3 regions of the Streptomyces sp. NPDC031225 genome follow, and region 3 is predicted to be linked to each of the others. Evidence: riboswitches for the same ligand, from Rfam matches in the RefSeq annotation. Region 3 holds a riboswitch; each other region holds the start of a gene.
What was found. A riboswitch is a leader RNA that binds a small molecule or an ion and turns the genes downstream of it on or off. The one in region 3 is predicted to bind cobalamin.
Positions count from the first base shown of each region.

Region 1: linked by a shared signal. The riboswitch ahead of ACZ48Z_RS30185 (ribonucleoside-diphosphate reductase subunit alpha) and the one ahead of nicT (Nickel transporter NicT) in region 3 are both predicted to bind cobalamin.
Region 2: linked by a shared signal. The riboswitch ahead of ACZ48Z_RS29290 (ABC transporter substrate-binding protein) and the one ahead of nicT (Nickel transporter NicT) in region 3 are both predicted to bind cobalamin.

Region 1 covers NZ_JBVIHJ010000020.1:33,983-37,918, reverse strand. Annotated here, with positions in the region: gene ACZ48Z_RS30185 (ribonucleoside-diphosphate reductase subunit alpha) at 1-1,856, opposite strand, end outside; cobalamin riboswitch at 1,981-2,109, opposite strand; gene mctP (monocarboxylate uptake permease MctP) at 2,297-3,907, opposite strand; gene ACZ48Z_RS30175 (DUF3311 domain-containing protein) at 3,904-3,936, opposite strand, start outside.
Region 2 covers NZ_JBVIHJ010000019.1:44,883-48,818, reverse strand. Annotated here, with positions in the region: gene ACZ48Z_RS29295 (FecCD family ABC transporter permease) at 1-840, opposite strand, end outside; gene ACZ48Z_RS29290 (ABC transporter substrate-binding protein) at 837-1,877, opposite strand; cobalamin riboswitch at 1,940-2,117, opposite strand; gene ACZ48Z_RS29285 (short-chain fatty acyl-CoA regulator family protein) at 2,132-2,290, opposite strand; gene ACZ48Z_RS29280 (acyltransferase family protein) at 3,211-3,936, shown strand, end outside.
Region 3 covers NZ_JBVIHJ010000013.1:148,030-151,965, forward strand. Annotated here, with positions in the region: gene ACZ48Z_RS23040 (ATP-binding protein) at 1-670, shown strand, start outside; gene nicT (Nickel transporter NicT) at 770-1,873, opposite strand; cobalamin riboswitch at 1,903-2,108, opposite strand; gene ACZ48Z_RS23050 (ArsR/SmtB family transcription factor) at 2,189-2,536, shown strand; gene ACZ48Z_RS23055 (sortase-dependent protein) at 2,772-3,146, shown strand; gene ACZ48Z_RS23060 (class F sortase) at 3,149-3,784, shown strand; gene ACZ48Z_RS23065 (RNA polymerase sigma factor) at 3,889-3,936, shown strand, end outside.

The DNA of each region.
Region 1 (3,936 bases), on a different contig from region 3:
GCGATCGAGGCGATCGTGGCGGTGGGCGCGATGGCGAGGAGCAGGGAGTTGCGCAGTCCGGTGGCGGCGATACGGCCGCGCAGGGCCGCCCACCGCTCCGGCCAGGTCAGTTCGGCGTCCGGGAAGTGGTCGGGGTGCAGCACGCCTTGGGCGGTACGGGTCTTCTCCCAGGCCGGCAACGGGCCGTTGCGCTCGGCGAGGTCGGTGGAGGCCTCGTAGGCGGCGAGCATGATGCGCTCGGCGATGCGGGTCGACAGAGCCTTGGCCTCGGGCGAGTCGAACGGGACCCGCAGCTTGAAGAAGACGTCCTGGAGACCCATCGCACCGAGGCCGACGGGACGCCACTTGGCGTTGGACCGCCCGGCCTGCTCGGTCGGGTAGAAGTTGATGTCGACGACCCGGTCCAGGAAGGTCACGGCGGTGCGGACGGTGGCGTCCAGCCGCTCCCAGTCGATGTCACCGGTCGCCGTGTCGACGAACGCGCCGAGGTTCACGGACCCCAGGTTGCAGACCGCCGTCTCCCCGTCGTCCGTGACCTCCAGGATCTCCGTGCAGAGGTTGGAGGAGTGGACGACATGGCCCGGGGTGGCCGTCTGGTTGGCGGTGCGGTTGGCGGCGTCCTTGAAGGTCATCCAGCCGTTGCCGGTCTGCGCGAGGGTGCGCATCATGCGGCCGTAGAGGTCACGGGCGGGGATGGTCTTCTTCGCGAGCCCCTTTTGTTCGGCCGCGCGGTACGCCGCGTCGAACTCCTCGCCCCACAGGTCGACCAGCTCGGGCACGTCGGCGGGGGAGAACAGCGACCACGGGGCATCGGCGTTGACCCGGCGCATGAACTCGTCCGGGATCCAGTGCGCGAGGTTCAGGTTGTGCGTACGGCGGGCGTCCTCACCGGTGTTGTCGCGCAGCTCCAGGAACTCCTCGATGTCGGAGTGCCAGGTCTCCAGGTAGACCGCGGCCGCGCCCTTGCGCCGGCCGCCCTGGTTCACGGCGGCGACCGAGGCGTCGAGGGTCTTCAGGAACGGGACGATGCCGTTGGAGTGCCCGTTGGTGCCGCGGATCAGTGAACCGCGGCTGCGGATGCGGGAGTACGACAGCCCGATGCCACCGGCGTGCTTCGAGAGCCGGGCGACCTGGTGGTAGCGGTCGTAGATGGAGTCCAGCTCGTCGACCGGGGAGTCGAGGAGGTAGCAGGACGACATCTGGGGGTGCCGGGTGCCGGAGTTGAAGAGGGTGGGGGAGGAGGGGAGGTAGTCGAGGCGGCTCATGAGCGCGTAGAGCGCGGCGACCTCGTCCAGCGCGCGGCGAGTGTCGTCCTCGGCGAGACCTGAGGCCACCCGGAGCATGAAGTGCTGGGGCGTCTCGATGACCTTGCGGGTGATCGGGTGCCTCAGGAGGTAGCGGCTGTGGAGGGTGCGCAGGCCGAAGTAGCCGAAGCGGTCGTCGGCTTCGGTGTCGACCAGGGCGTCGAGGCGCTCGGCGTGGACCCGCGCGAACTCGGCGGTCCGGTCGGCGATCAGGCCCTCGCGGTGTCCGACGGCGACCGATCCGGTGAACGAGGTGACGCCCTGCGAGGCGGCCTCGGCGGCGATGGAGACGGTCAGCAGCCGGGCGGCCAGCCTGCTGTACGCCGGGTCCTCGGAGATGAGGCCGGCCGCCGCCTCGGTGGCCAGCTCGCGCAACTCCGACGCGTCGGCCCGCGCGGACCGGCCGCGCAGCGCGGCGGCGGCGACCCGGCCGGGGTCGGCGTCGGGAAGGTCGGCGGTCAGCGCGGTCAGGGTCCGCAGCAACGCGGCTCCGGGACCGTCCTCGTCCACCGGGGTGGTCGCTGAAACCGGGTCGGCTGGCGCGATGGTCACGTGGGGCTCTCCCTCGCTGGGCACGGGGGCCTTGCGGAGGGCAGGGGGCAGCACACGAGCGCGCACGGCGTCGCGTCCACCGGCCCATTCCACGAGGCCCGGACGTCATGACACCCGGGCCAGGTGGCCGGGCGTACTGTCGACAGGTCCTCGGACTGACTCTCATATGCGCCTAAGCACGCATGAGTACACCGTTGCGGGACAGTTCCGGATTCGCACCGGATTCCCCTGCGACGACAGCGAGCATGAGCATACATCTTGTGCCGCGTTCCGGTGACACCCCCAGATGTTGTGTCGCGGCCGTTTCGGAGCGTCAACTTCCAGGTGAGGAGAGTGAAGGAGAGCGCACAACGAAGCGGGCCGCCGCAGGTCGTTCTCCGCGGCGGCCCGCCGTGTGTGGTGGTGCCCGGCGGCTCGCGGTTCTCCGCGCGCCTACGGCGTCAGTGCGAGGTTCCCGCTGTCGCGGGCGGGAGTTCCGTCCGGACCCCCGGGTCGCCCGCGTCCGCCGTGTAGTCCTCCGGGCTGGTCTCGTCGACGCCGTCGGGGGCCTTCAGCGCCTTCAGGACGAAGGTGAGGACCACCGTGACGGCGAGGTTCAGGACGAAGGCCGTCAGGCCGATGTAGCCGATCTCGCCGATGCCCGGGATCTCCTTCGCCGAGCCGCCGAAGTGCTTCTGCGTCGGCGAGGCGACCCCGTACGCGGCGGCCGTGCCGTAGACCATGCCGACCGCCCAGCCGGCGAGCAGGGCCCAGCGGTGGAACCAGCGGGTGAACAGGCCGCCGACCAGGGCCGGGAAGGTCTGCAGGATCCAGATGCCGCCCAGCAGCTGGAAGTTGATCGCGACCGTCTTGTCCATGGTCAGGACGAAGATGAGGGCGCCGACCTTCACCAGCAGGGACACCAGCTTGGAGACCTTGGTCTCCTGGGCCGGGGTGGCGTCCGGCTTGATGAAGTCCTTGTAGATGTTGCGGGTGAACAGGTTCGCCGCCGCGATGGACATGATGGCCGCCGGGACCAGGGCGCCGATGCCGATCGCCGCGAAGGCCACGCCCGCGAACCAGTCCGGGAACATGTCCTCGAAGAGCTGCGGGATCGCCAACTGCGGGTTGGTGACCTTGACTCCGGCCGCGATCGCCATGAAGCCCAGCAGGGCGAGCAGGCCCAGCATCAGCGAGTACAGCGGCAGGATCGTGGTGTTGCGGCGGATCACCTCGCGACTCCGGGAGGAGAGCGTCGCGGTGATCGAGTGCGGGTACATGAAGAGCGCCAGCGCGGAGCCCAGCGCCAGCGTGGCGTACGTCCACTGGCCCGCCTCGGCCGGGACCAGCCCGCCCACCTTGGCCGCGGTGTACTTCTCGCTCGCCGAGGCGAAGACGTCGTCGAACCCGCCCAGCTTGATCGGGATGTAGATGATCGCCACCGCGATGACGATGTAGATCAGCGTGTCCTTCACGAACGCGATCAGCGCGGGCGCCCGCAGACCGGAGGAGTACGTGTAGGCCGCGAGGACGCCGAAGGCGATCAGCAGCGGGAGGTCCTTCACGAACCAGTTGGTGTTCTCGCCGCCGCCGACGCCCATCACGTCCAGCACGGCCTGGATGCCGACCAGTTGGAGCGCGATGTACGGCATGGTCGCCAGGATGCCGGTGACCGCCACCGCCAGCGACAGGCCCTTCGAGCCCCAGCGGCCGCGCACGAAGTCCGAGGTCGTCACGTATCCGTGCTTGTGGGAGACCGACCACAGGCGGGGCAGGAAGGTGAAGATCAGCGGGTACACCAGGATCGTGTACGGCACCGCGAAGAAGCCGGCCGCGCCCGCCGCGTAGATCGCCGCCGGGACGGCCACGAAGGTGTACGCCGTGTAGAGGTCACCGCCCAGCAGGAACCAGGTGACCCAGGTGCCGAACGACCGGCCGCCCAGGCCCCATTCGTCGAGGCTCTGTTCGTTCTCGGACTTGCGCCAGCGCGCGGCCAGGAAGCCCATGACCGTGACGGCCAGGAAGAAGATGATGAAGACGGCGAGTGCCACGCCGTTGACGCCGTCGTTCACTTGGCACCCCCGTGCCGGGCACGCTGGTC
Region 2 (3,936 bases), on a different contig from region 3:
GCCGGACCCCGTGAGGGCGCGGGTGGCGTGCGGCAGGACCAGGCCGACGAAGCCGATCGCCCCGGCGCAGCTGACCAGGGCGGCGGTGAGCAGCGCGGTGGCGCAGAGCAGGATCAGCCGGGTGCGGGCCACGTGGACGCCGAGTGATGCCGCGGCCTCCTCGCCGAAGGCGAACGCGTCCAGTGTGCGGGCGTGCCCGAGGCAGATCACCAGGACCGCGGCCAGGACGACGGCGCAGAGCAGCACCTGGCCCCAGTCGGCGCCGGTGAGCGAGCCCAGCAGCCAGAACAACACACCGCGGGTGGTCTCGGCGTCGGCGGAGGTCAGCACGATGAACGAGGTCAGCGCCGAGAACAACTGCATGATGGCAACGCCGGACAGGACGACCCGGTCCGTGCTGCCGCCGAGGGTGTGGCTGAGCAGCAGCACCAGGGCGAAGGAGACCAGCGCGCCGAGGAACGCTCCCGCCGACAGGGACACCACTCCCCCACCCACACCCAGTACCACCACGGCGACCGCTCCCGTGGAGGCGCCGGAGGAGACACCCAGCACGAACGGGTCGGCCAGCGGGTTGCGCAGCAGGGACTGCATGACCGCCCCGCACACCGCGAGTCCGGCCCCGCACACCGCGGCCAGCAGGGTGCGGGGCATCCGCAGGTTCCACACGATCCCGTCCCGAAGCGGCGCCAACGTGCCCTCGCCGAGGCCGAGATGAGAAGCGACGGACGCCCAGACGTCCCCCGTGGAGATGTCGGCCGGCCCGATCGTCACCGCGACGGCGACAGAAGCGAGCAGCGCGGACAGACCCCCGCCGGTCAACAGCAGGGCGCGCAGGCTCACTTGGCGAGTCCGAAGTCGCGCAGTCCGGCGGCGACCTTCTCGATCCCCTCGACCGTGCGGATGGACGGGTTCATCGCCTGCCCGCTGAGCAGGACGTACCGCTTCTTCTTCACGGCGGTCAGGTTGCGGGTGGCGGGGTTGGTCTCCAGGAAACGGATCTTGGCGGCGGCGGTCTCGGCGGTCTGCTGCTTGCGGGTCAGGTCGCCGATGACGATGACGTCGGGGTCGCGGTCGGCGACGGTCTCCCAGCTGATCTGGGGCCATTCGTCGTGGGTGTCGGCGAAGGCGTTCTTCGCGCCGACGGCACGGGTGATGGCACCGGGGGCGCCGCAGCAGCCGGCGAGGTAGGGCGACTGGGAGTTGGCGAACCAGTACATGAGGGAGACACCGGAGGCATCCAGCCCCGAAGTGGCCGTGCGCACCCGCTCCTTCAGCTGGGCGACAACCTTGTCGCCGCGCGCGTCGACGCCGAACGCGCGGGCCAGGTCGCGTATCTCGCCGTACACGGCATCCAGGGTGAGGGGCTTGCTGCGCGATCCGTCGCCGCCGCTGTCGTTGTCCTTGCCCGCCGAGCAGTCAGAGGGCGAGACGTACGTCGGGACGCCCAGCTTCTCGAACTGCTCGCGGGTGGCGACCCCGCCCTTGCCGAGGGTGGAGACGAACGACGCGGTGACGAAGTCGGGTTCGGCGTCCAGGACCTTCTCGAAGGAGGGGTTGTTGTCGGCGAGCCGCGGTACGGACGCGTCGGCCTTCTCCAGCCCCTTCATCACCGGGTCGGTCCAGGTCGCCGTACCTGCCATGCGGTCGGCCAGGCCCAGGGAGAGCAGGATCTCCGTGGTGCCCTGGTTGAGGGAGACGGCCCGCTTCGGGGCCGACTTCAGGGTGACCTTGTGGCCGCAGTTTTCGAGAGTCACCCGGTAGCCGGCGACGGCGGACGGCTCGGCGTCCTCGGTGCCACCTCCGGAGCTGCCGCAGGCCGTGAGCAGCAGGGCGGGAGCGAGCAGAAAGACAGCGGGGCGGAGGGCGGTGCGGAGCATGGGCGTGCCTCAGGGGTCGGGGCTCGTACGCGGAGCCTGGCCTACGGACGTCCCTCCGCACACGGAGCGCGGAGGTGCCAGCAGGTCTTCGGACTCGGGTTCGTCCGGACAGGGCGCCTTCCCGGTCTCCCAGTGGCGTTGTGTGCCCCGCCCGTCCCCCTCACCGCTGCGCGTCAGTTCCGGGTTCGCACCGGATTCCCTGGCCTCGGATGTGGCTCGACTGGCCCGCTGAGGCTATCAAGATCGCCCTATCGTCAGGTCGTGTGATCGGTCACGGGGTATGGGACGAACGTGTTCGCGTTCTCGTCGCTCCGCAGCGCACGGCTCAGGGGCGGTGCGGCGCGCTGGGGGCAGTCGAGGCGTTCCGAGACGCGGCAGCGCAGGACGGACTTGACCTGGTTGGCGGGCCTCACCTCGCGCCGTTCGTTCCTCCCCGACGAGACGTCCGTCGCCCTGCGGACCTGGCCTTGCTCGTGGGGCTTCTTCGACGGGGAGCGTCGCCGTCACTGTCCCCGTCCTGGAGCAGCCTGAGAAGGTCCTGGGAGTCCGTTTCCGCGGCGGCCGGCACGGTGTCCAGGCTTTCCTGTCCCCCGGCGGACGGGTCCTGGTCGTCCGCCGGGGGCGGTGCCGGACGGAGCCGGGCCCCACCACCGGCCGTCGATTCCCCTGTCAACGGTCATGGTGGCGAGTTCGCCGAACTGTACGGGCCGTGGTTCGGTGAACAGGTCGGCGTGGTTCAGGTAGTTGGCCCACACGCGGGTCCAGCCCCGGACGGCTGGGTGCCGGTCCAGGCGTTTGATCCCCGAGAGGAGCCGGTCCGCGTAGGGTTGCTCGGTGTGACCGTCGGTGGTGAAGCAGTAGTCCGGCTCCAGCCGGCAGTACCAGAATCCGCCCTGGCGCCGGAATCGTGTGCACAGCGCGGCGTGGTGGTAGAAGCCGACGCGCTGCGGGTCGGCTTGGAGGCGTGCGGCCCGAACACCGTCCCGGCCCCGTGATCCCGGTCCCTTGCCGGCCTTACGCGGCCCCGGACGCGAGGTCGCCGGAAGTGCATGTGTTGCGCTCCTTGTGCCACGCCAGGTCCGGACAGGAGTCCTGAACGGTCCGGGAGAGCAGGTCAGCGAAGACGTGCTGGGTGTCCAGGTCGTCGCTGTCCGCCCACTTCAAGGTCGCGTGGCGCTCGGGGTCTCCGGTTTCCGTCTCGTCGTGGATCTTCGCGGCACCGGTTGACCATTCGCCTGATCCGATTCACGTGTGACGCGGTGTGCTCGCGGAGGGTTGCTGTTCGCACGTGATTACGAAGTTTGGGTCGTCCTGAATTGGTCAGGCGCCCGGGATGCGCGAACCAGTTCTGACAGCCGGACCTGCCGAACCGTCCGGACTTCAGGAAAGACCCGCAGCCGAGCGTCCGAAGGAGCGGGACGCCTTCTTCGACAACGCCAAGTACCTGGCGATCGTGCTGGTCGCGGTGGGGCATGCGTGGGAGCCGCTGCGGGACGGGAGCCGGGGGGTGTCCGCGCTGTATCTGCTCGTGTACGCCTTTCACATGCCGGCGTTCATCGTCGTGTCCGGGTACTTCTCGCGGAACTTCGACTGGAGTCCGGGACGGCTGCGGCGGTTGGTGACCGGGCTTGTCGTGCCGTATGTGGTGTTCGAGACGGCGTACACGTTCTTCACGCGGTGGACCGACCAGGTGCCGGACCGGCCGGTGAGTCTGCTGGATCCGCTGTATCTGACGTGGTTCCTGGCGGCGTTGTTCGTGTGGCGGCTGACCACTCCGCTGTGGCAGCGGGTACGGCATCCGGTGCCGCTCGCCCTCGTCGTGGCGATGCTCGCCACCCTCACGTCGTCCATCGGTGACGACCTCGACCTTCAGCGGGTCCTGCAGTTCCTGCCGTACTTCGTGCTCGGTCTGTCGCTGCGGCCGGAGCACTTCCGGTTCGTTCGCAGGCGTGCGGTGCGGGTGGTGGCGGTGCCGGTGTTCGCCGGCGCGCTGGTGGCGGCCTACTGGGTCGTGCCGCGGATGAGCGCGGCCTGGCTCTACCACCGGGACAGCGCACAG
Region 3 (3,936 bases):
GCGCGGGGGCATCGCCGGTTACATCGGCCGCAAGTCCGTCGACATCTCCCATCCGCTCAACGTCCTCGAGGACAGTCACCTCCTCGTGCGGGAGGCGGACATCTTCAGGGCCGGCAAGTCGCAGTACCGCATCACCGAACCACTGATCAACTTCTACGAAGCCGTCATGCGTCCCGCCTGGACGCGGTTGGAGAGCGGCCAGGCCGCGGAGGTGTGGGCCCGGTCGGCCGAGCGGTTCGCGGCTCAGGTGGCGGGCCCGCACTTCGAGGCCGTGTGCCGGGACTACGTACTCGGGCCGGGACGATCTCTGCTCGGCACGTCCCTGGGGGCGGTCGGAAGCGGAGTGGTGACCGACCCGAGGGCACGCCGGCAGATCGAGATCGACGTGGCTGCGGTCGAACCGGGATCCGGCGGGGCCAAGCCATCGGTCGCTCTGCTCGGGGAGGCGAAGTGGGGGACCACCATGGGGCTGAACCACCTTGAACGGCTTGTCCGGGCCCGGGACGTCCTTGCCGAGCGGGGGATGGACACCACGCGGTGCGGGTTGGCGTGCTTCAGCGCTGCGGGTTTCAGTGACGCCCTGCGGGCCGAAGCCGAACGAGGTGGAATCCTGCTGATCGGCCTCGACGAACTGTACGGCCGAGCGATGCCGGCAGCCGTTCTGCCCTAGCCGGCCGCCGGCCAGGGTCCTGTCGCCGCACCGGCCGAATGCTCAAGCAACCGGCTGGGGCGGGACGGACTCGCTCCTTGTGGCAGACGTCGCCTGCCGCTAGTGGGTGTCGGCGGGCCGTACCGTCCACCGCTGCTCCACCTTCGCGAGCCGCCAGTAGGTGATCGCCGCCGCCCACACCACCACGAACAGGCCGACGATGACGTAACCGACGTTGTCGAGGTCGATGTCGGCTATCCAGGTGGTGAGGTCGTCGGTGAGGTCGAACTTGTCGTGCAGGACGCCGACCAGCTCGATCGTGCCGATGAAGAACGCGACGGCGATGGACAGCCCGGTGATGGCGAGGTTGTAGAAGACCTTGCGCACCGGGTTGGAGAACGCCCACTGGTAGGCGAAGTTCATGAACGTGCCGTCGAGGGTGTCGAACAGGCTCATGCCGGCGGCGAACAGCAGCGGCAGGCACAGGATCGCGTACCAGGGCAGCCCGGCCGCCGCGCCCGACCCGGCCATCACCATCAAGGTCACTTCGGTGGCCGTGTCGAAGCCGAGCCCGAACAGAAAGCCCAGCGGGTACATCTGGCCGGGCCGGGTGATGGACTTGGTGAGGCGTCCGAGGATGCGGTTCATGAACCCGCGCGAGTCGAGATGCTGCTCCAGCTCCTTCTCGTCGTACGTCCCCGCCCGCATCGCCCGGAAGACCTTCAGGATGCCCAGCAGGGCGACCAGGTTGAGGGCGGCGATGAGGTAGAGGAACGAACCGGAGACCGTCGTACCGAGAAATCCCAGCACCTGGTGGGTGCTTGAGCCCTCGTTCATGACCTTGCCGGCCAGCTGGGTGCCGCCGGCGATCAGCGCGGCGAGCAGGACCACGACACTGGAGTGCCCGAGCGCGAACCAGAACCCCCCGGACACCGGCCGCTTGCCGTCGGCCATCAGCTTGCGGGTGGTGTTGTCGATCGCGGCGATGTGGTCGGCGTCGAAGGCGTGCCGCATGCCGAGGGTGTAGGCGGTGATGCCGAGCCCGATACCGAAGGCCTTGTCGCCCACCTCGTAGTGCTCCGGGACGACGAGCAGGAACAGGATGCCGAAGGCGACGACGTGCAGGGCGGCGATCGCGACCATCAGGCCGACCGTCTTGACGGTGTCCTCGCGGCGCCAGCGGAAGGAGGCGGCGGCGCTCTCGGGCAGGGCAGGGTCGGTCATACGGTGGTCACTCCAGCACCTCGTGGATGAACGCGTGAGCTGCCGTGGCCGGTCTCCTGGCTTACGGGTCGTGCGTTTCCCTGCCCGCCTTCCCGGCCTCGTGCTGACGACCAGTGGCTGTCCCGCGAGGGACGTGGGAGGGAAACTCCCCGATCACAGTGGCGAGGGCCGCGCCGGTATGGACCCCTGAGGGGTCGTCACCGGCTTCCCGAGCACCACGGCCCGACCACGGTAGGGGTGCGCGGCGTCTCCTGCATAGCTGCATACCTGCGCAGGTATGGAAGATCACACCGGCCGCCTGCGAGGATGACCCCCATGCATCTCGTCCCGGCGGACCGAGCGGACCGCCGCACCATCGACGGACACCGGGTGTGCGACGCCATCGCCGCGATCGGTGACCCCGGCCATGTCCGCGCATGGTCGGACCGTTTCGCCCTCCTCGCCGACCCCAACCGCCTCTCCCTCCTCCTCGCCCTGCACCGGACCGGCCCCCTCGCGGTCTCCGACCTCGCGATCGCCACGGGCATGAACGACCCCGCCGTGTCCCAGGCCCTGCGGCTGCTGCGGGCGGCGGGCGTGGTGGCGGGGGAGAAGGAGGGGCGGGTGGTGCGGTACTCGGTGGTGGACGAGGGAGTGCGGGGGCTGTTGAAGCAGGTGCCGTGAGCCTGAACCGGCGATCAGGGCCGTTCGCTGGAAGCCGGCGGCCGAGCCGCTGAACAGCCTTGCTCCGCCACGGAGTTACCCCACCTCGACGACTTTGCCATCCCTTTACAACCTGCTCCTCCGCCGGCTCGTCTCTCCGCACGTTCCGTCACTCAGCCGCCCGGCCGGCCCGAACACCGGGCCGGGCCACTTTCCGGGCGGACCGACGAAAGAGAGCGATTCCATGCGCCGTACCGTGCGCCGTACCGTCCTCAGCGCCGTGGCACTCGCGGCCACCGCCGTACTGGCGGGCACCGCGCCCGCGTTCGCCGACGGCACGAGCCCGTCCTCGGCCCCCACCACCGCGCCGACCGAGGCTACCGCCGCGCCGACCGAGGCACCGGCCGACGAGGCCAGTTCGGTGCCCAGCGTGGCCCCCACGACCGACGCCGGGGCCTCCCCGTCCCAGGTCGCCGAGGTTCCGAACGGCGCGCCCGACACCGGGGTGACGCAGACGTCGACGGACTCCGGAACGCCGGGAGCGCTGATCGGCGGCGGTGCTGCCGCCGCGTTCGCCGTGGCCGGCGCCGCGGTGATCGTCGTACGCCGTCGGCGGGCGACCGGAGCGTGACCCTGCTCTCCAGGCGTGCGTTCGGCACCGGGGCCACGGCTGCCGCGGCCTCGCTGCTCGTGGGCTGCTCCTCCGACGCCGGGGGCGTACGGACGACGGGGACCGCGGCTCCCGACCCCGCCGCGTCGCAGCAGTCAGCGGGCAAGCACACCGCCGCGAAGTCCGTCCGCGCGGTGGGCCGTTCGGCCCCCGTCCGGCTCAGAGTCCCCGCCATCGGCGTCGACACCCCGGTCATGCGGCTGGGGTTGGCGTCCGACGGTACGGTGCAGGTCCCTCCGATCAGCGACCACGACCAGGCCGGCTGGTACGAGCACTCACCGACGCCCGGCCAGACCGGCCCGTCGGTGATCCTCGGCCATGTCACGGTCGGCGCGTACGGGGACGGCGTCTTCCGCGGCCTGTCGCGGCTGCGCCGGGGCGAGAAGATCGTGGCGCGCCTGGAGAACGGCACGCAGACGGAGTTCACGGTCACCTCCGTGCGGACGGTGGCCAAGGCCGACTTCCCGACGGACGACGTCTACGGGAACGTGAGCCGGCCGGAGCTGCGGCTCATCACGTGCGGCGGCCCCAAGGACGAGGACGGCTACCTCGACAATGTGATCGTCTTCGCCGCGCTCACGTCGTCCACGACACCGTGAGCACGCTGGAACACGAAGGACGGCGGGCCGCCGGAACGTACGCCGGCGGCCCGCCGTCCTCCCCCACGAGTGCCACGCCGGTGGCAACAGGCACATGGAGAGCGTTGAAACGGTCCCGCGAGAAAGAGGCGGCAGCGTCCGAGCTGTTCGCC